3 regions of the Paenibacillus sp. FSL W8-0187 genome follow, and region 3 is predicted to be linked to each of the others. Evidence: riboswitches for the same ligand, from Rfam matches in the RefSeq annotation. Region 3 holds a riboswitch; each other region holds the start of a gene.
The links. A riboswitch is a leader RNA that binds a small molecule or an ion and turns the genes downstream of it on or off. The one in region 3 is predicted to bind cyclic di-AMP.
Positions count from the first base shown of each region.

Region 1 (7,333 bases), 940 kb from region 3:
GGCGTGTGATCGAAGCCCATTCCATAAACAGCTTGATCATTTCCGTTTTGTCCATCAGATTCTGTTTCACAAAGGTCATCTTGACCAGCTTCGGAATCTTTTTCAGCTCGACTAGCGGAAACCCGATGAATAAAGTTGCTGCCGTACCGCCAAGAATGATTAGATAGGCTGCCGGATTATACAAAGCGAGAAGGGAGGCACCTTTCAGAACCATGCCCACCAGTACCGCGACGATACCGATTATTAAGCCTATAATTGTTGAAATTTCCATACCACACCTCATCCGTGAGAAATAAAATAACGAATCCATTCGTCAGAACGGTTCTCATGGAGAACCGGACCCCTTTTGTGGGGCGTTATCCTATTTATCGTCAGGTCGGGCTTTTTTTTTAGTTGTAATTTCCGGTATAATGGAAGGAAGGGAAACGAAGCTAAGTACGGCAAGGAAAGGAGTGATGGAGATGGGCGTTAAACACGGAAGAGATTACGGCGAAATTCTGGCAGAACTGACCGAGGCGGTCGGACGAATTACCGACAGCTATGTCTTCTTTGAAATGGAAGCTGAGGATTGGGACAATCTGGGTGAAGCCGAGAGAAATGAGGTTCATGAAGCGCTGGCTGAGGATTTGTTCTATGCGCTAGGCACAGAGCCGGTGATTAATGTTGGCAGCGGCGTGGTCATGCATGATCAAACGAACCATCGAATACATATTTTGATTGGTGAAGAAGAGTTGGCCTTTGTGGCTCTTGTGTAATCACTCCAGTTATCAACAGATACAGGGCAGAATAGAATAGATGACAGAAAGACCATATTACGTGTAAGTCGGCTTTAAGATAGGTTTTTTTCGGGGAGGAAGATAAAAGATGCTTTATACGCAGCAAGAAGTAGAGGCTCATCTGGAAAAGCTTGAGGGTTGGGAATTTGAACAAGGGAGATGGATTGTACGGAAGTATACCTTCTCCTCCTTCATGAAGGGAATTGCTTTTGTTGATGAAGTGGCAGCTATTTCAGAAGCTTTCGGACATCACCCCTACATCACCATAGATTATAAAGTCGTTACACTTCGTCTCACCTCTTGGGACGACGGTGGCATTACGGCTGTGGATATTAAGGAAGCGCAGCAGTTTAACGAAGCCTATGAGAAGAGTCGTTCGAAGGATGGCAAGGCGGCACAATAGGAGGGGGACGGTTAGTCCCCTCAGAGGTCCCGAATATGTAAAAACACGCTTGCGCCGGGAAGAGCTCCAGGTGCAAGCGTGTTTTGCGTATAAGCTGATTTATTTTTTCTCAGCAAGGTATAGCGCGATGTTTGCGATTTCTTCGGGCTTAAGTTGATCTTTAAAGGAAGGCATTCCCTTACGACCTTTGGTTACAACGTTGAAGATTGCGTCCGCATCCATGTGTCCGCCTACTTGATTCAAAGCCGGCCCAGCGCCGCCTTGAAGTTGGTCGCCGTGACAGCTAATACAGCTTGCTTTCATTGTGGCTTCCGCTGCGGCAGCATCGAGAGTCACTTCCGGCATGGTCGGCTTCTCTTCCTGAGCCACCTGTTCCTTACCTGGGAGCGTAAACATCAGCGCGATAGCCAACGCACATGCGACGAAGAACAATCCGCTCATGATCCATTTTTGCATCGTCATATCGTCCCTTCTATGTATACTGCACTCTTGCACTTGTCTCCATTATAAACCAACATCCATAGACAGCATAGCCAGTTGTGACAAAAAAAGCAACTATCCGGCGCGGCTTCATAAAAAGTACACAAAATTGTGCTTTTTCATATAGACAAAGATTACTATTCCTCATTAGCCGGCGGCTCATACACCATACAGTGGAAAAGGGCATTTCCCGTTGGTGTAAGTCGCTCATACGTATCGGTGATATGAAAGCCTGCCTTTTGATACGTGCGGATCGCGCGCTCATTCCAGGTCAACACCTCAAGGTCGATTTCGTCGACAGGCCGCCTCCGCCTGGCTTCCCGAACAATCGCCTCCATAAACCGTTTACCCATTCCGCGCCCGCACCAATCAGGCCGCATGCCAAGTCCGATTCGTGTCACCTCGTGCATCGGAAACAGCTGGGCAAATCCCCACAGGGCCTCCCGTTCATCCAGAATCGAGATGTACTGCCTCTGGCGAATGTCGGGATCGCCAAACTCGACCTCAAGTCCTTTCATCTGCTCCCAGGGAAGAAAGCCATAGATATTATAGGGAGGAGGATAGGTCCAGGCGCATATTTCCTTTGCGTGCTCTTCACGCATGACTACGGTGTGAAATGAAATCGGTGTTGCATCCATTGGTGAAGTCCTCCTATCGTATATATGAATGATAACCCTTTTCCGAATATCCAAGTCGCATCAAAAAGCCCGTCAAAGAGAGGTAAGGGCTCCTTTAACGGGCAAGCAGTATGTATAGGGATGATTAGCCTCTAAAGCTTAGGATGATTCACCAGCCGACTCTTCATACGTATCATCGCTCATGATACGCTTTGCACCCACGTATCGCTGATCATAGTACTCCTCTGCAAGGCGGTTGATAACCACGCCGCGGTTGGTCGAGGCATGGGCAAATTTGTCATCGCCGACATAAATGCCGACGTGGGAGATGCCCTGGCCCGATGTGTTGAAGAACACCAAATCGCCAGCGCGCAGATCCTTACGGGACACGCTTGTCCCCATGTCGAATTGAGAGCCGGATTGATGCGGGAGCTTCAAACCGAGTTTGGCATATACATACATGGTGAAGCCGGAGCAGTCAAATCCGCTCGCGGTCGTACCGCCGTAGCTGTATCGTGTACCTAGCACCTTATCGATTTCCTGATCCAGCGCACTATCAGCAAACACGCTGCCAACGCCCAAAGTGAATAGCAGTGTGATACTAAGGGCTGCTGTTGATAATGTTTTCTTCAGCATGGAAAGCTCCTTTTCGCTGCCGCGAGGCATAGCAATCTATGTATTAAAGCACTTACATTAATGACAAAGTTGTTACTGCGTCCATTCTATCAGACAGTAAGCGGGATTGGCAATTATTTCTTGATGAATTTTGCTATTTTTCAATCGTATTAGCTGTCGAAGCGTCAGATAAAATCAATATTTTCCCAAAACGGTGTTTAATGAAGAGAGAGAAGGGTATATAAAGAATAAGAGGATATTGGGGATGGAATAACCAAACGAAGTCATTTCAATATCTTCATTCATTTTTTTTTGAAAAGTGGAAACTTTTTCGTTGTCTTAAACGTTATAAAGGTATACACACAATCAACAAAAGAAAAAAGCCGCTGGATGAGATCGGCACAATCTCATAAACCCAGGGCTTCTTATAAGAGTAAATCAATAAAGTTCCAACATTAATTGTAGTTCACAGCTACAGATTTGTACGTATTCTGACTCATAATTCTCTTAGCGCCTACATATCGGTTGGCGTAATAGCTCTGGCTTAGCGGACTGATCATGACACCACGCGAAGATGAGGAATGAGCAAATTTGCCGCTTCCAACATAAATACCCACATGAGAGATACCTCTACCGGATGTGTTGAAGAACACGAGATCGCCAGCTTTCAGGTTGCTCTTGGATACTGCCGTTCCTACTTTGTATTGAGCTGCAGACGTTCGCGGCAGGCTAAGGCCAAGCTTCTTGTAAACATAGCTGGTGAATCCGGAGCAGTCAAAACCATTCGTTGTGGTTCCACCCGTTTTATAAGAGACACCAATGGCTGGTTTGATTGCTGTATTTAATTTGGAATCGGCGAAAGCGCTTCCGGTCCCTAATGTGAGTGCGAGTGCGAGGCCGAGAGAAACAGCCGTTAACTTCTTTTTCAAAACAAAAAGCTCCTTCCATTGCCTGCGAGGTTAGCTTAAGGGTTCGGTTGAAAGGTCCCCTATGATCCCTCTCTTGCGAGATCAATTCACCCAAAACGGATCCCCCGCTTCCCATATCGTTATGGGAATTCGGCTCCTTAAAATGTTGATGAACCCATTCATTGACGTCTGACGTTCCAACATAGTTAACGAATTTACATCGTTCCAACAAAAAAGTTACAGTAAAGATGACAAAGTTGTTACTAACATATTCGTTATTTTAGCAGAGTATTAACAATTTGGCAAACGAGGAAAGATCATTTTTAAACAAAAAAACCTGTCCCCATCTTGGGGAAACAGGTTTTTTTGTAATTTGGCGCTCAGAAATTTGTAATATAGAGGATAAATGAATGCTTATTCTTTGTAAAATCAAGCTCGAGATAAAAACGTGTCACTTCGGATTACAGCTTATTCGCGAGCATGATTCACCATATCAGGGTAACGAATTGTAACGATTAAGAATGCTGTGAGGAGGAATCTCTCCACAAATGATATTGGGTGGAAATTACCCAAATTTGGAATAATCCATTCAGGAAATAAGAGGCCTGCTGAATAATTAAGCCGATCAACCCGGCCCAGAAGAGCGAAGCCGAGCTCAGGAGCAGCAGAATGATACAGGCTGATCCGCCGATGGTGATGGACAACAGCACTGCCGTGCCCAAGCGGCGGAAGAGTGCCAGAATAGAGCTGATCATACCGAACCCCCCAGTGCGCCCGAATTGCATATAGAGCAATAACAGGCGGATCAGATAGGCGTACAAGAACCACCCAGCTGCATAGGGCAGTGCATGAAGCAGCAGAACAGGCTCTTGAATCCCATTCAGCAGAATCGGAAGGATTTTGGGCAGAATCCAGTAACCGGGCGCAAAGGTGAGAATGAGCTCTATCAGATAGAATAGCGTTACGGGTTTCCACAGTTTCCGCATGCCAATGAAGAAGAATAAACCGCGCTCGCCCTTAGCTTCCTGGTGAAGGTTGTAGAAGATGCCGGCCCGAATGAGCGGGGTGAAGATTATCCTGATCAAGAGCAAACCGGCCAGAAGCCATGCGTAGGTGTGGACCGTGCTGCTCAGGGATAGGCTCATCTCGCCCTCGTAGAAGAATAAAAGACGGCTGAGCTCGTTAGGGGCAGAATCCGGATATCGCATAAGAAGGGGAACGACTGCCGATTTTACGAGTCGGTACAGGCAGTATCCCCACAGCAAACGGTATAAGAAGAGCAGAATCGAGACGTATAGCTGGTCTTTAACACTGATCCACCCTTGGCCTGCGTAACTTTTCATGTGCTCCCCCCTCACCATGACAGGCTGCCGAACAGCGTCTCCACAAGCTTGGTAATACTGAGATTCCAGCGTGTAACCACCTTCGGATCCATTCCTGCCTTCATATAGTTATTGATGTGTTTATTCTCTAGGACGATGGAATATTTCGGATCAACCATGGCCCAGGCGAGCGGAGTGCTGTACTCCAGGGTGTAAGTAACTTTTCGGTCCTTGCCGCTCCAGGTTCGCTCCACCGTTTTGCCGTCCTCAAAGGCGAACACGATTGGCACATCGGTTATATCCCCGTCCCTGCTCGTTATCTTGACCGTAGATTCATACCGAGGATGTTCCGCCGTGCCTTTATTTTTGGTTTTGATCACGTCGATGGCAACGTCCGCCATCTGGCTTCCATATACATATTGGTCAAAATACGGCTGCCAGGACGTTTTGCTTACTTGCTCTACAACTTTCTGGAAGTCGGACGTGGTCGGGTGCTTGAAGCGGTATTTCTGGGCGTACGTATGAAGAATCTTCTCCATCATCCGCGGACCGACCTGTCGTTCGATGCCTTGCAGCACCAGCTTGCCCCTCGTGTAAACATTCAGTGCGTAGTTTTCGTGCGAGCTGTATTTCCAGGATTCCATCTTCAGCGGTGCAGGGGAAGTGATGGATGCTCCCTGAGCCGCCGTATTGGAGGTAATCCCGTATTCTTTTTCCATCACTCGTTCTTCTGCATAGGTTGCGAAGGCTTCGTCCAGCCACGCTTCCTCAAATTCGTTACTTGCGATCATTCCGTAAAAATATTGATGGGCAATTTCATGAATGACGGTCCGCTCCAGCTCATATCCCGGCGAATCGTTTTTGGCCCCGAAGGCCGTGACCAGCGTCGGGTATTCCATGCCGCCTGCACCGTTGCCCGATTCTGGCGGAACGACGATGGACAACGTGGAATACGGATAGGTTCCGTACCATTTTCCAAACGAAGCGAGTGCCGACTTGGCAGCATCAAAGTAACGCTCCTTTAAGTCTTTATGGGCTGGATCGAGATACAGCTTGATGCGGACGCCCGGTACGCCTGGTGCGGAGAATGCTTCTTCTGCCGTGACAAAGTTCGGCGATGCCGACCAGGCAAAATCATGTACATCATCCGCATAGAACTGATAAATTTTTTCCCCGTTAATTTTTTGGGCAGGCTTGGTAGGGAATCCAGTCGCAGCAACAATGTAATTTTCGGGTACTCTGATGCGAACGCTATAAATGCCGAAGTTAGAATAGAATTCGGAGTTGCCATGGTATTGATGAAGATTCCAGCCTTCCTCTGTTCTTCCGCGAAGACCAGCCGGTTCATAGACCGAAATTTTAGGAAACCATTGCCCCGCCATAATAAAATTCTCGGTGGTACCCATGCGAGCAAATATTTTGGGGAGCTCGACCTCAAACTCCAAGTGAATGGTGACACTCTCGCCACTCTTGATGGGTTTAGGCAATCGGAGCTTGACAAGGCTGTGATCCTTGATGTTACCGTCGTCAGGTTGGACAAATTGAAGGCGATGGGTCAGGGCCAGACCTTCGGTTGTTTTCACGCTGGTAATCGTCATGGAGCCGAATCCGTCGTCTGGCATGGGATCGGAACGAAGCCGGCCACCCGATTCCTTCATAAAGGTCGTATCATTGGAAGCAAATGCATTGGGGTACAGATGAAAGTACAGCTCGTTTACGCTTTTTTTGCCTGGATGAGTCCAAGTGAGCGTCTGTTTGCCCTTAAGCTTGTTCTCCTCAGGCTCGTACCGAACATCCATATGATATTCCACTAGTCGGTCGCTTAAGGCCGGAGCGGGAATATTAGGCTGCACCTTAGGCGGTGAGAGAGGGGCCTTCTCCACAGCAGAGACGGAGGGCTTGCCCGCATTTGGGGCAAGAGCAGACGCTGAGGACCCTGGATTCAGAAATATCGGCATCGATCCTGCAAGCAAACCTATGGCAAGCAGGGATGATAGAAAGACTTTAGCACGTGGTGGGACCATATCGAACAACCTCCCGTTGACAAGCATCTAGTGCATGTATATGTTTGCTTTTGGGGGATTATTAGTTAAAATAAAATTATTGGGACAAAGGTTATCAATTTAGCAGCTGATACGTAAGAATCGGCTCTGATATAGGAGGTCGGCAGCAGTGGAGAATGAAGAGCAGAAGCAGGGTGCGAAGAAACCGA
Region 1 covers NZ_CP150206.1:99,402-106,734, forward strand. The annotation lists gene motA (flagellar motor stator protein MotA) at 1-271, opposite strand, end outside; gene MKY48_RS00470 (hypothetical protein) at 462-755, shown strand; gene MKY48_RS00475 (4a-hydroxytetrahydrobiopterin dehydratase) at 865-1,179, shown strand; gene MKY48_RS00480 (cytochrome c) at 1,279-1,635, opposite strand; gene MKY48_RS00485 (GNAT family N-acetyltransferase) at 1,797-2,297, opposite strand; gene MKY48_RS00490 (C40 family peptidase) at 2,436-2,909, opposite strand; gene MKY48_RS00495 (C40 family peptidase) at 3,347-3,820, opposite strand; cyclic di-AMP (ydaO/yuaA leader) riboswitch at 3,825-3,965, opposite strand; gene MKY48_RS00500 (hypothetical protein) at 4,315-5,142, opposite strand; gene MKY48_RS00505 (M1 family metallopeptidase) at 5,154-7,145, opposite strand; gene MKY48_RS00510 (YwhD family protein) at 7,294-7,333, shown strand, end outside.
Region 1: it holds a riboswitch for cyclic di-AMP, as region 3 does, so the genes downstream of both, MKY48_RS00495 (C40 family peptidase) here and ehuB (ectoine/hydroxyectoine ABC transporter substrate-binding protein EhuB) in region 3, are expected to answer to the same signal.

Region 2 (7,333 bases), 1.4 Mb from region 3:
CGATAGCGAGCGGAGTTCCGCCCTCTGTCGCGATGGCGTCACTGTTTGGCGTCAAATCCGAAGGGATGGAACCTCCTTGCGACTGCACCCACGCCTTGACGGCATCCACCGCACCCTTGCGGACTTTCCGTCCATCCTGCAGATCCATGCCGCTCATCCGGGTCTCAGCCTTAAATTCGATGAATTCCGCCCCAGCCGCCATGCTTTCATCCACTTCAAGTCCTTCCTTCTTCAGCAGCTCCAATACCGAGCGTCCTTCCGGCGTCTCGTCTTGCAGCGAGCTCACGGCTGCCCACTGGGAAACCGAGGCAAGCGATTCACCGCCGACGGGAATCAACTGGCTGGCCATCCGGTTACCAAACGTAATCGTACCCGTCTTATCCAGAATCATTGTATTGATGTCACCGGCTGCCTCCACCGCCTTGCCCGACATCGCCAGCACATTGAACTGCGTCACCCGGTCCATGCCGGCAATCCCGATCGCCGACAGCAAGCCCCCGATCGTGGTCGGGATGAGACACACCAGCAGCGAGATCAGCACCGGAACGGACAGCTCGATGCCAAGATACTTCGCAATCGGTGCGAGCGTAACGACAACGATCAGGAAAATCAGCGTTAAGACGATCAACAACGTGTTCAGAGCAATTTCATTCGGCGTCTTCTGGCGGGCGGCTCCTTCAACAAGCGAAATCATTCGGTCGATAAACGATTCCCCCGGATCGCTCGTAATCCGAATTTTGATCGTATCGCTGACAACCCGGGTACCCCCGGTAACCGAACTGAAATCGCCGCCGGCTTCTTTAATGACGGGCGCGGACTCGCCGGTAATCGCCGATTCGTCAACGGACGCAAGGCCCGCAATGACCTCCCCGTCCCCGGGAATCATCTCGCCCTGCGTAACGATCACGATATCTCCTTTGCGAAGATCCGTGGATGGTACGGATTGTACCCCTCCGTTCTCCATCACTTTATGAGCCGTCATTTCCTGCTTGGATTGCTTAAGGGAGTCGGCCTGCGCCTTCCCGCGTCCTTCGGCAAGAGCCTCTGCGAAGTTAGCGAACAGCAGCGTCAACAGCAAAATCACAAACACCGTCAGATTAAATCCGATACTGCCCTCTGTCCCGAAATAGGACGGAAATAACGTCATCAGCAAAACAACCAGGGTGCCGGCCTCCACCACAAACATGACCGGATTTCTCATCATCAGGACGGGGTTCAGCTTCGTGAAGCTCTTCTTGAGCGCCTGACGAACCATCTCTTTGGACATCACTTTTTTTCTCGTATTATTCATGGTAATAGGCCACCTTTTCTATTAACGGATCGTCAGATGCTCAGCAATCGGACCAAGCACAAGTACAGGCAGGAAGGTCAATGCACCGATAATCAGAACCACTGCAATGAGAATGCCGGCAAACAGCTTATTATCTGTCCGGAACGTCCCAAGCGTCTCGGGAACCCATTGCTTCCGCATCAGCGAGCCGCCCACCGCCAACAGGGCAATCATCGAAATGTAACGGCCGAAGAGCATGACCAGTCCTGTTGTAATGTTCCAGAACGGCGTGTTATCTGACAGACCCTCAAATCCGGAACCGTTATTGGCAGCGGAAGACGTGTATTCGTACAATACTTGCGAGATGCCATGAAAGCCCGCATTGGTAATGCCTGCCTGCCCTGCATCCGTCATCAGCGCAAGGGCGGTCGGAGCCAGGATGATAAATGGATGCACCAGGATAACAATCGCAATCAGCTTCATCTCCCGCGCCTCGATTTTTCTGCCTAGAAATTCGGGGGTTCGACCAACCATAAGACCGGCCAGGAACACCGCCAATATCGCGTACATGAGCATATTCATCAGCCCAACGCCCTTTCCGCCAAAAACAGAGTTCAGCATCATCAGGGACAGCGGCGTAATCCCTCCAAGCGGCGTGAGTGTATCATGCATGTTGTTGACCGACCCGGTTGTGGCCGCGGTCGTCACTGTCGTGAACAGAGAAGATTGAGCAACCCCGAACCGGACCTCCTTGCCCTCCATGCTGCCTTGCGAGGCATCGATGCCCAAGCGGTTCAGCGCCGGATTGCCATTGGTTTCAGCGGCATAGTTCAGCGACAGGAAAGCGATAAACAAGGTCATCATCACCGAGAAAATAATCCAGCCCTGTTTGCGGCTCTTGGCGAATAAACCGAACGTATACGGAAGTGCCGCCCCGAGACTCCACATGGACAGGATTTCGATGACATTGGTCAGCGGGGACGGGTTCTCGAACGGATGTGCCGAGTTCACTCCCATAAACCCGCCGCCGTTGGTGCCCAGATGCTTGATCGATTCAAGCGCAGCTACTGGCCCTACAGCTATTTGCTGCTCGCTACCTTCCAGCGTCGTGACGCTGAGCGTAGGCTTCAAGGTCTGCGGCACCTGCAGCGCAACCAGTACCATTGCAATGATGAACGCAGCCGGGATGAACACCCGGGTGTGAGCTTTGACGAAGTCCTCAAAAAAATTACCGACGGTTGAGCCCTTGCTAGTCACCGCCCGGATAAAAGCAATCGCCACGCAGAGCCCGGTTGCCGCAGACGTGAACATCATCATCGTAATGACAGCCATCTGGGCCATATAGGATAACCCCGACTCCCCGCTGTAATGCTGAAGATTCGTATTGGTCATAAAGCTGATGATCGTAGAGAACGACAAGGTCGATTCCATATTATCGATGCCATTCGGGTTGAAGGGCAGTACTCTCTGCAACCGCAGAATCAAATACCCAGACGCGACCAGCACGATATTCGTCATCACAAAGCTGATGGCATAACCTTTCCACGTCATTCCCTTGCGTTCTTTCAAGCCAATCAGTGCGAAGATCGGTTTCTCCGCCCAGGAGAACCATCTGTCCGTTCCATTGCCTTCATTGCGAAACACCTGATATAGATAAGTTCCAAGCGGCTTTACCAGCAGCACCAGAACGAGTATAACGATGGCAATTTGTAAAATGCCCATGGCGAATGCCTTCCTCCTTCAGCTGTCTCCCTAGAATTTTTCAGGGTGAATCAGCGCATAAATCAAGTACAGAAAAATAAAGAGCGTGCATACCAAAATGATCATCATGGTTAATCCGCCTCCGGTTCAGAAACCACGCGCCCACACCAAGACATGAACAGCATGAACAGTCCGTAGGTTCCTCCCAATATGAGCACCATATATAAATCCTGCATGAATATAACCTCCTAAAACCTCGTTGTGATATCAGCCAAGACCTTAGCTGACAATGGACGAAATCAGGAAGGATACCTGGTGATGGTTCGTATGAAGCACCACATCGGCACCCAGCCCTTTGTATATCAATCGCGGATTGCTGGAATGGGTAATCACATAAATCGACTCTGTGGTCCAGGTCCGGCAAATCCGTAAATAGCGGCAGCATAGATTCAAGCTGCTCTCGAACAGAAACACCTTGCTGACGGGAAACTCGGGAATGATCCAGGTTTGCTCGTCCCTTGTATCGATTAGTATCATGTTGGTGCAGCCCAGCTCATGCAGCCTCTCCTGTTCAACCCGGTTGTTGGCTATGGCCACAAACGAAATGCGCTTAAAGATCAGCTGGCGGATAAATTCTTCCCCGGCCTTGTTCGGTGCGGATACCAGGATAAACTCCTGCGATTTCTCCATCTTTTGTTCTCCTCCTAAGTTCGGAAAGAGAAGACAACAACAAAGAAGCCTGTGGAAAGAGAAGAACTCTTCCCGCAGGCTCCTTAATAGGACACGGTGAAATACACCGTGGCCCAAGTCCACGACAATCGTTGCCTCTCTCGATACGCTTACGAGGTTAGCTGACGGATTCGGGCGTGAGAGTCGCCCTACCCATAGACCGTTATCTTGTCCATGGGATTCACCCCTGAGAGATAGATTCATCTCCCGACTGGTTCCCCCGTTCCTTTTCCATTCAAGGACTCAGCGAAAATTGAAAACGAGTAGCATGTTATTCTATTAGCCATTGACTAAACATCCAGGTCCGGCAAAACAACACAGCATCAGGTTCGAGCGGTGAGAGTCGCATCATCCTGCAATTTCAGCGAAGGCCCATGGCGCCTTCGCCCGAGATTCGATCCATAAAAGAGCCTGATGCAGCTCTCACACTGCCTGTAGGCCTTCATGAAACGGTTGCCTGCATGCCTGTCGCTGGTGTCCGTCAATTCATAGTTCGTATCATACGTCTGGCCCTGCAGGAAGTAAATGTGAGCAAAAACACATGTGGCGTTATGTCGAACAGGAACTGACCAGTATTGCTTCATTATCTCCCGAATACTACTCTATACTATGTATTTCTCTTGTTTTCTTGTATTTACCGCAATCTATCGAGATACCGAGATTTTGCCATGATAATCGATGACACGACTGAATGTACACGTTTTCTTACACGGTTTTCATCGATTTTCGGAATATATCCGTCCCATATGATCATTTACTTTTAGTTTCCTCCGGCGTATGATTCATCCATCTATTCGAAACATTCGTTATACGCTGAGCTCCCGACAGATGGGGAGACGGGGGAACCAAAATCGCCAATGGAGCTTCTATTGGTGAATGGGGTGAATCCGCAGTGCCTAGATGGTCAGGCACTGCGGTAGGGTGCTCTCAAGCCCGAATCCGTCAGCTAACCTCGTAGGCGCGTTTTGAGAGAGAACACCACCCGAGCCTTAAGCGGAAGCGGCCACTGGAACAGGGCCTCTAACGACAAAAAGGCCTGGAGAGCGGGGGATCTCTGCTCACCAGGCCTTTTCACCGTGCATATAACATTCCTATAAAGGAGCGTAGATCATGACGAAATTCATCGAGGCTGCACTGACATCCGTTATCGAAACCGAAGTTCCCGCATTAAGTGTAGAGCCCATCCGCCATATGGAGATATTTCGTTTCGACCAGGGCTCGGCTGAACGCTTTATCCCCTGGAGCAAACGAGATTGGAACTGCGGTTTGTTCAAAATCAGCTGCAAAGACGCGGCCGGTTATGCCGAATATGCGCTGCCAAGCAACAGGGAATTCACGGATCTAGTCCGCTGGGCAGCCGTCTTTACGAGGCTGAAAGGCATGACCGTGACCGAGGCCGTTCGCTATGCCCAGAAGCAGCACCAGTGGGGATCCGCCCGGATGCAGCTCGCCGTATCGGCGCTCGCCGATCTGGAGACCAATCGGCAACAGCACATCACCCGTAAGCGGTTAGGCAGCTTGCCGCTGGAGCGTTCCTTCCTGATGGACTGCTCGGAGGCGTATTATTTCTTCTAGGACAGTAGCTAGAGAGCTACCGTCCTCGCTTCGCTTTCAATTGATTATTTTCCCCCTCTCACTTGAACATATTTTTGAGCACCATCATCAGGTTGGCCGGCTTCTCCGCCAGCCGCCGCGTAAAATACGGGTACCACATCGTTCCGTAGGGCATATAACACCGAATGCGGTAGCCGTCCTGTGCAAGCGCTGCCTGATCGTTCATCCGCAGCCCGTACAGCATCTGAAACTCAAATTCCTGTTTGTCTATGTGACTCTGCTCGGCAAACACCTTCACCCAGTCGATGATGTTGTCATCATGCGAAGCAATCGCAACGTAGGCACCCTGATCAAAATGCATTTTGATCAATTTCTTATAGTTGTCAATGACCTCCCGCTTTTGCTGAAAAGCGATGGTTCCCGGCTCTTTGTACGCCCCCTTCACGAGCCGCAGATTAACACCGGCATTGATTAAATTCTTGACGTCCTCCTCCGTACGGAACAAGTAGGCCTGCATCACGGTCCCCACATTGGTCAGCCCCTCCTTATGGAGCCGCAGCGTCATGTCTATCGTCGCCTGGGTATACGGCGAATCCTCCATATCCAGACGAACGAAGTTACGGTGCTCTTTCGCCTTTTTCGCCACCAGCTTGATATTCTCGTAAGCCTTCTCGGGGTCCAGTGCCATGCCCATCTGCGTCGGCTTCAGCGAAACGTTCGATTTCACTCCCCGCTTGGCAATCCCTTCTACAAGCTTCAAATACTCCTCCCGGTACCCGGCCGCTTCGTCCAGCGTCGTGATACCCTCCCCCAAATGATCGAGCGTGACGAGAATGCCCTTCTCATTCAGCCTCTCAATTTCATCCAGCGCCTCGCCCAAGGTATCGCCGGCTATGAATCTGCCCGCCAGTTTTCGGCCGTACTTGATCGACAACCACTTCACGAATTTATTACCGGACACCGTCAGGATCACTTTACGGTAAAGTTCGGTTCCGTCCATGCGAGCTCCCCCTTTGCAAAAGGCAAACCAAAATGCACTCTATCTTAACTCATATGCAAAAATCATGACGGCATGCAGAAAGACATACATATCTAACATCGAGCTTTTCACCAAGAGATTCTAAACACCCCACCATGACGCATTCAGCAGCTGGACCATAAACCTAAAGCTCCGAATCATATCATGTTAAGGAGGGGCCTTCCATGCGAGTACCTTTTCGGAATGAACCATTTCTGGACTTCAACAACGAGTTGAACAACAAGTTATACGATGCTGCGCTATCCGCGGTCGAAGCCGAACTCGGCAAGACGTACCCTCTGGTTATCGGCGGTGCCCAAATCCATACGGAGCGTACCCTAAAGTCGGTCAATCCGTCCCGTAAACGTCAGGTCATCGGCATTGTATCCCAAGCCGATACCGAACTTGCGGAACAAGCCATTCAGACAGCCGCACGGACTTTTGAGACGTGGAAACACACCGCGCCGAGCGAACGGGCACGATATTTGTACAAGGCTGCAGCAATCATGCGGCGACGCAAGTTTGAATTCTCCGCACTGATGACGCTGGAAGCTGGAAAAACGCGTGCCGAAGCGGATGCGGATACGGCCGAAGCGATCGATTTCATGGAATTCTATGCACGCGAAATGCAGCGCCTGAGCGCGCCCCAGCCGCTAACGGTTCATGAGGAGGAAGAAAATCATCTCTATTACATTCCACTCGGCGTCGGCATCGTCATTCCGCCGTGGAACTTTCCGCTCGCGATTATGGCAGGCATGACCACGGCGGCCATCGTCTCGGGCAACACCGTTGTGCTGAAACCGGCGAGCACCACGCCAGTCATTGCCGCCAAATTCGTGGAGCTACTGGAAGAAGTCAGCCTGCCTCCGGGCGTTGTTAACTTCCTGCCAGGACCGGGCCAGGAAGTGGGCGACTATCTGGTGGATCATCCGCTGACCAGGTTCATCAGCTTTACGGGATCCCGCGACGTCGGACTGCGGATTCAGGAACGCGCGGCTAAGACACAGCCCGGACAACAATGGATCAAACGCGTCATCGCCGAAATGGGCGGAAAAGACGCC
Region 2 covers NZ_CP150206.1:538,599-545,931, reverse strand. The annotation lists gene kdpB (potassium-transporting ATPase subunit KdpB) at 1-1,291, opposite strand, end outside; gene kdpA (potassium-transporting ATPase subunit KdpA) at 1,313-2,992, opposite strand; gene MKY48_RS02400 (hypothetical protein) at 3,251-3,661, opposite strand; cyclic di-AMP (ydaO/yuaA leader) riboswitch at 3,792-3,959, opposite strand; cyclic di-AMP (ydaO/yuaA leader) riboswitch at 4,502-4,677, shown strand; gene MKY48_RS02395 (hypothetical protein) at 4,811-5,275, shown strand; gene MKY48_RS02390 (proline dehydrogenase family protein) at 5,334-6,254, opposite strand; gene pruA (L-glutamate gamma-semialdehyde dehydrogenase) at 6,458-7,333, shown strand, end outside.
Region 2: it holds a riboswitch for cyclic di-AMP, as region 3 does, so the genes downstream of both, MKY48_RS02400 (hypothetical protein) here and ehuB (ectoine/hydroxyectoine ABC transporter substrate-binding protein EhuB) in region 3, are expected to answer to the same signal.

Region 3 (7,333 bases):
AATGTATTCATTGCCCTGCGTATCCCACAGCTTCGCATTCCGTGCCTTGTCGAAAACGGTCTGAAAGCTCCGGCAATAACTTCTTACTTCCGATTCCAGCTTGTTAAACACAGTAAGCTTCGGTTTCTCCATGACTTGGTTGTCCATAGTTCCCTCCATTTGTTTAAATGTCATTGAAAAAGGGGCCAATCACGAATAACGGCTCATCTTCATGAGATGTCCCATCAGGGAACATCTCTGCTCCATAACCTACGGTTACGGTGCTGGGAATGGATTTCTCCTCGGCATAACCGAGAAACAAACGACGGGACGCCATGTTGCTCGGCGATACCGTAGCTTCAATATAACGGACACCATGGCATGCCTTCTGATTCATGAGACCTGTCAGCATCGCCTTGGCAATGCCTTGCCTCCGATGCGAATTAGCAACGGCCACTTGCCATACGAACAGCGTCTCCGGATTACGAGGAGAACGGAAGGCGGAAATAAAACCGATGATATCTCCTTCATGCTCGGCGATCATGCAGGTATCATGGAAGTAATCTCCAAGCAGCATGTAACAATAAGGGGAGTTCAGATCAAGCGATCCGGTGTCGCGTATGAGCTCCCACACCCGGGTGCCATCCCGTGCTTCCGGTCTTCGGTAAACAATTTCGGTTTCGGTATCCACAGCCATTCTATACATCACCTCTTTCCAGAACTAATTTCCGTTGGAACGGAATCGCTGCAGGAAGCTCTGCAGTCGCTCGCTCTGGGGATTATCGAATATCTCCTCCGGCGTGCCCTGCTCAACGATCCTTCCATCGGCTCCGAATATGACCCGATCCGCGATTTCCTTCGCAAAATCCATCTCATGCGTAATCAGCATCATGGCCATTTCGCCTTCATCCGCGATTTCCCGAATGACCTCCAGCACCTCGCCGACCAGCTCCGGATCAAGAGCCGAGGTGACCTCGTCAAACACCATTACCTTCGGCCGCATGACCAGCGCTCTGGCGATGGCAACCCGCTGCTTCTGCCCCCCGGACAGATTGGACGGATACATCTTCAGCTTGTCGGCCAAACCGACCTTGCTTAGCATGGAGACGGCCCGCTCCTCCGCCTCTTCCTTGGATAAACCCAGCACCTTACGCGGGGCCTCCGTCACATTGCGAAGTACATTCATGTGCGGGAACAGATTAAAATGCTGGAAGATCATGCCGACGTTGCATCGCATCCGGTGCAAATGCTTTTCGCTGGCCCGAACCAGCTTCCCTTTCTCTTCCATATGCCAGAGCAGCTCGCCATCAACCTCGATGGTTCCTTCGGTGGGTTCTTCCAGCGTCATCAGCATCCGGCCCATTGTCGTTTTGCCCGATCCGCTTGGACCGATCACAGCCACCTTTTCTCCAGGCTGCATCTCCAGATCGATGCCTTTAAGCACCTGGAGATCACCAAACGACTTGGTCACGCCCGTATATTTCACAATCGGCTTGGTACCCGTAGCGGGATTGTTCCCCTGCTGCGGTACCTTCGAAGCTTCCGCTTGCTCATCGATCACAACGGCATTCAATAGACTCCCTCCTTTATTTTCCACGCTGCAGATTCAAACGTTTTTCCAGCCTTTGCACAAGCAAAGATGCGATATAACTGATGATCAGGAACAGAATCCCGACCAGCGTATACGGCTCAAATGCACGGAACGACTGCGACACGATATTTTTGGCCGTCAGCATCATCTCCACCAGCGTGATGGCGCATAGAATCGGCGTTTCTTTAAACATGACAATTAAATAATTGCCCAGTACCGGAATGATTGGCGGCACCGCTTGCGGCAGGATAATACTTCGCCAGGTTTTAGCTTTCGTGTAATTCAGTGCTGTGGCAGCCTCCCATTGCCCCTTCGGCACTCCCTCGATTCCGGAACGGTACACCTCGGACAGATAGGTGCTGTAATGCAGCCCGAGACCGATGACCCCGGCATAGAAGGCCGGAATGGAAATTCCCGTTAGGAGCGGCAGACTGTAATACAGGAAGAAGACCTGAACCAGCAGCGGTGTATTGCGAATAAATTCAATGATTCCTTTGGTTATAAGCGACAACAGCTTAAATCGGCTCCGCGTCGCAAAGGCAAGCAGCAATCCGATGATTAATGCCACCACGAAAGCGCAGATCGTCACCCATACCGTCATCTTTAACGCACTCAAGAGCTGCGGCAGGATATCCCACACATAGTTCCAGTCCCACATGTCTATAACCTCCCCGCTGTCCATTTACGCTCCAGCAGTCGAACTGCCAGCGATACGAGCGTAGCAATGACAAAATACATGAGGAGCAGCAGTACCAGAATCTCGGTCGTCCAGGAGATGTAATTGTTGCGGAGCACCATCGCCTGATACGTCAAATCCGCCATGGTGATGAAATAAACCAATGAGGTGGATTTGATGAGTTCCACAAGCTGATTCCCGAAAGGGGGAAGCATTCGCAAGGAAGCTTGAGGCAATATCACATTCAACAGCCTTTGCCAAGGCTTCAGATTAAGCGCTAAAGCGGCCTCCCACTGTCCTTTCGGAACGGCCAGCACAGCGCTTCGGACGATCTCCGAGCCGTATGCGCCGAAGTTTAGCCCGATCGCAAGGATGGCCGCCAACATTTTCGGCAGCTCGATGCCGATGAACGGAAGAGCGAAATACAACCAAAACAGCTGCACCAGCAAGGAGGTTCCCCGAAAGACTTCCACGTACACGGCTGTCAATGTGCGAATGATCCACAGCTTCGACAGTCGGCATAACCCGGCTGCAAAGGACATCACGACCGCAAGGATGGCTGAAAAGAAAGCTACCACAATCGTGATCTCCGCCCCTTTTAGCAGCGTAGGGAGAAAATCAATCCACGAATTCGGCATACTATTCCCCGCAAAGCGCAGCAGCCGTCATTTCACCCGGAAGCTCTTCTTCTGTGAATCCGAACTTCTGCAGAATTTCCAGCAGCTCGCCCGATTCCTTCATTTTTTGCAGCTCCGCATTATAAGCCTCCTGGAACTCGGTATCCGCTTGGCGGAACGCCGTAGCTCCATAACCCCGAACGCTTTCTCCATCGATGACCGGCTGCTCGAAATCAGTTACACGTTCGATGTTGTCATCACTAGCCGAATCCAGCATCGCCTGCAGAGAGGGTCCCGTCATGGTAATCGCCTGTACCCGGTCTGCCTGAAGGGCGCTAATAGCCGAGGCCTGGTCGGGGACCTGTATGATCCGGTCTGAAGGAATACCGGACTTCTCCATATAGCCGATTTCAACCGCGCCTGTCATGACGGCGACCTTAGCCTGGTCATGATTAGCAATATCCTCATAACTTCCGAGTTCCATCGGATTCCCTTGCTTCACCGCAATGGCTTCCCCGATGCTGTACTCCGGATTGGCAAACAATACGGCGGAGCAGCGGTCCGGATTAATGAACATGCCTGCGGTGATTAGATCAAACCGCTCGGCCTGCAGTCCGGCAACCAGTGAACCGAATTCCGTCAGCTCTCCCCTCATTTCCTTGATGCCAAGCCGCTCCAGAATAACCCGAGCAATCTCAACGGCTTCTCCCGTCAGCTCCCCGTTGGCCTCTTTATAGGCATAAGGCTTCTCATTCGCAAAACCTACGGTGATATACCCTTGCTCCATGGCGCGATCCAGTGTACTCCCTTTGTCACCGCAAGCCGCAAGCAATACCACCATAGTCACTGATAACATCAGCACAAGCACTCTCTTCAAAACCTTCCACAACCTTTCGTTATGACTTTGCAATCCTTACAAAATGGCATGTTGAAATTACCCTTGTTAACGCATATGTTAACTTGGATATAAGGACATTCAGACACCTTGCACGGGTCGGGGCTTCAGGGAAGATGATTCATCCATCTCCTTGCACGCTTAAACCCAATGCCATCCGACTGATTCAATTGGTTAAACATTTGCAGGCCTTGCCCCTCCTCTTTAGCAGAATACAAAAAGACCACCAAACAGGGGATTTAGACATAGCTCCGCCAGCAGGGGGTCAAAAAATAGAGAAAAGGCCCCTAAGAGAATCAAGGGCCTTTGTTATGAACATCCATTATGTATGCAAGACCCATCCACTGCTGACGAGGTTAGCTGACGGACTCGGGTAAGATGGTACCCTACACTCATGATTCCAAGTGACTCGCCCCTGGTGAAACTGGTTCCCCCGCTTTCCGGAAAATGTATGCCGGAAACTAAGCGTGTGTCCATGATAAAGGGAAGTTTAGGAAAAGTCAAACCCCTTAAACCGCTTTTTCTGGAAATTCACACGCAGAAATGCCATTCTTCCGGGGTGTATGACAAGCTAGAAAAATGCCTCATTCAAGCTTGTCCACCTACAACATAGGAATTTTATCCCAGACCAATTTTTCGCTATATAGCAGGCGTTTGCCATGCCTCCCTTACTCGTTCATGTGATGGATAGTTTATGCCATGAATTAGACCAAAACAGTGGAAAGCTTCTACAACTCCATCTGAACCAAAAAAAATTTTTGATTATCCATTAAAAACCCATTATGACTCATTTACTTCTAGTTACGGGAGCGCTGGTGCCAGCATCATATATTAACCGCCGATAAGTGTCGGGATTTTTGGTCCATGGATTATACGGCTGTATATCCGCCATCCACCAGTAAGCTTGTGCCTGTAATGAAGGACGCATCTTCACTGGCAAGGAACAACACGGCTTTGGCTACTTCTTCCGGCTGTCCCAAGCGGCCCATCGGATGAAGGCCGACCAGGTGCTCGGTGATCGCTTCCGTTCTTCCCTTAATAAGCGGAGTATCGATGTATCCCGGGCATACGGCATTGACCCGGATCCCTTTTGGAGCATAATCCGCGCCCATCGACTGGGTTAACAGCTTAACGCCTCCCTTAGCGGAAGCATAAGCGGTAACACCCGCTTTTCCGACATGGCTATGGATCGAGCCGCAGTTTACGATCGCCCCTCCGGTTCCTTGGGATAACATCTGTTGGATTACATATTTATCACACAGGAACACCCCTGTAAGATTAATATCAATCGTCTTTTGCCAGTTGTCCATCGACAACTGATCAGCAGGGGCATCATGAGCAATGCCTGCATTGGCGAACAATACATCGACACGGCCAAAATGCTCAACCGTCTGCTTCACCATATTTGCAACTTCCTGTTCTTGGGTCACATCCGTCTTAACGAACAGCGTTTCAAAGCCTGCGCCTCTTAATTCATCCGAAACAGCCTGTCCCCGGTCCGAATAATCTGCAATAACAACCTTGGCTCCCTCTTCTACAAAAAGCCTTACTGCTGCTTCGCCGATCCCGCTGGCGCCTCCCGTCACAATGACAACCTTGGATTCAAATTTCATTTGTCGACCACTCCTATATTGTGAATTCATCATATCGATTCCATATTCATGTAGAGTTAACATATTCCAGGCATGATATTCCACAAGCCCCTGTTTCTTTCATGAACAACATCCTATCGAATAACGGCATATGGACGCTCACAACTTAATATTCGCCGCATCCTAACCTTATCCAGCCTGTCCATTGTTATACAGGCCGCTCGATTGTAAACATCTCTCCCAGTGAAGCATAGATATTACCAGCCATACGGCTCACAGGCTTCAACTTGGCAGCGTCAATCCGGCCTTGCTCGTAAAGTTCCTCCGCAACATGGAAGCGGACTACGCGGGCAATCAGCAGATCGGCACCAGGCAGCTGATCCGCTGCATTCAAAGTGACGACCTGCTCCAGCACGCATTCCATGCGAATCTTGCTCTCCAGAACGCCGGGAACTTTAACGACCTCGCTAACGACCGGGGTTAAATGCGCTCTGTCAAGTTCACTCTCATGCGGGGGCAGGTTCGCCGCCGTTTCGTTCACGGCTTCAACATTGTCTTCGTCCACGATGTGGATGACAAGCTCACCGCTTTGCATGGCATTTCTCGCTGTATCCTTAGCCGTACCGTTCTTCCGCTGAACGGAAACGGACAGCAGGGGCGGATTGCTGGACAGAATGGAGAAATAACTGAATGGTGCCGCATTCAGCACACCGTCCTCCGATAATGTCGTAACAAAAGCGATCGGTCGCGGAACAACGCTCCCGATGAGCAGCTTGTAAGTGTCCCGTTCGCTTTGGGTATTCGGGTCAATGGATATCACTTTAGTTACCCCTCTCTTGTGTTTTGACTTGAATAGGCTCCAGACCTTCCTCAATACGGGCTCGCTCCGGTTCAAACCAGGCAGGTAGTTTCAATTGTTCCCCCAGTGAGTCCAGATCTTCATCCACCGTAAATCCGGGTAGATCGGTTGCGATCTCAAACAAGATCCCCCCTCGTTCCCTGAAATATAACGATTTGAAATAGTTGCGGTTCTTAATATCCGTTGGCAAAAAGCCATGCTGTTTCACCCACTCTTGCCATGTAACATGCTCAACATCATCTTGAGCCCGCCATGCGATATGATGGGTCGTTCCGGCCCCCCCGGCGCCCCACGGGATATCCCGCATCGGTAAATCAATCACGTTGCCGAAGGGCCCTGCTGACTGAAACCGCGCATAGTTAACGTCCTCTCCCATGAAGGTCAGTCCCATTACCTGCTCCAGCGCTATCTTCGTTTCCTTCCACTTGCTGCTGAACAGGACCGCACCACCAAACCCCTTAATCGCTGTGTCCGGCGTTACATCGTCTACAGACCAACTGCTCTTCGGTCCGTCTTCCCGCTCGACCAGCTCCAGAGAAAGTCCATCGCGATCGGAGAACTGAAGATAGTGTTCGTTAAACCGAAAGGCTTTCATGACAGGAACGCCGAAGCTCCGTAAACGCTGTTCCCAATAAGGCAGGGCACCCGCAGGGACAACAAATGTTGTATACCCAACCTGCCCTCCTCCACGTCTCCCTCTTCGCGAAGCAGGAGACGGAAAGAAGGTGATAATAGTCCCCGGGTGTCCCTCTTCATCCCCGAAATACAAATGGTACACCTCAGGCGCATCGAAATTCACCGTCTTCTTCACCAATCTGAGCCCCAGCACACCCGTATAAAAATCAACATTCTTCTGCGGGTCCTGTGCATAAGCGGTAATATGATGAATGCCTGCTGTTTGTAATGCCATATTCATCGCCTCCTCATTGTTTCCGTGTCCAACCCGATGTTTCCATACATGATTTCTGGTTCATATAATTAAAATATACAATCTTTAAATTTAATATCTTTAATTTAAGATTATATATTTTTCATATCATTGTCAAGCGCGCCTTCAAACCTCGGGCATATAAAAAGCCGCCAAGAACGCTTCCACGCTCTTAGGCGGCTTCAGTATGCAGCTA
Region 3 covers NZ_CP150206.1:6,568,208-6,575,540, forward strand. The annotation lists gene ectB (diaminobutyrate--2-oxoglutarate transaminase) at 1-147, opposite strand, end outside; gene ectA (diaminobutyrate acetyltransferase) at 164-676, opposite strand; gene ehuA (ectoine/hydroxyectoine ABC transporter ATP-binding protein EhuA) at 701-1,552, opposite strand; gene ehuD (ectoine/hydroxyectoine ABC transporter permease subunit EhuD) at 1,566-2,228, opposite strand; gene ehuC (ectoine/hydroxyectoine ABC transporter permease subunit EhuC) at 2,231-2,884, opposite strand; gene ehuB (ectoine/hydroxyectoine ABC transporter substrate-binding protein EhuB) at 2,886-3,719, opposite strand; cyclic di-AMP (ydaO/yuaA leader) riboswitch at 4,091-4,236, opposite strand; gene MKY48_RS29825 (SDR family NAD(P)-dependent oxidoreductase) at 4,628-5,371, opposite strand; gene MKY48_RS29830 (flavin reductase family protein) at 5,559-6,170, opposite strand; gene MKY48_RS29835 (ring-cleaving dioxygenase) at 6,172-7,119, opposite strand.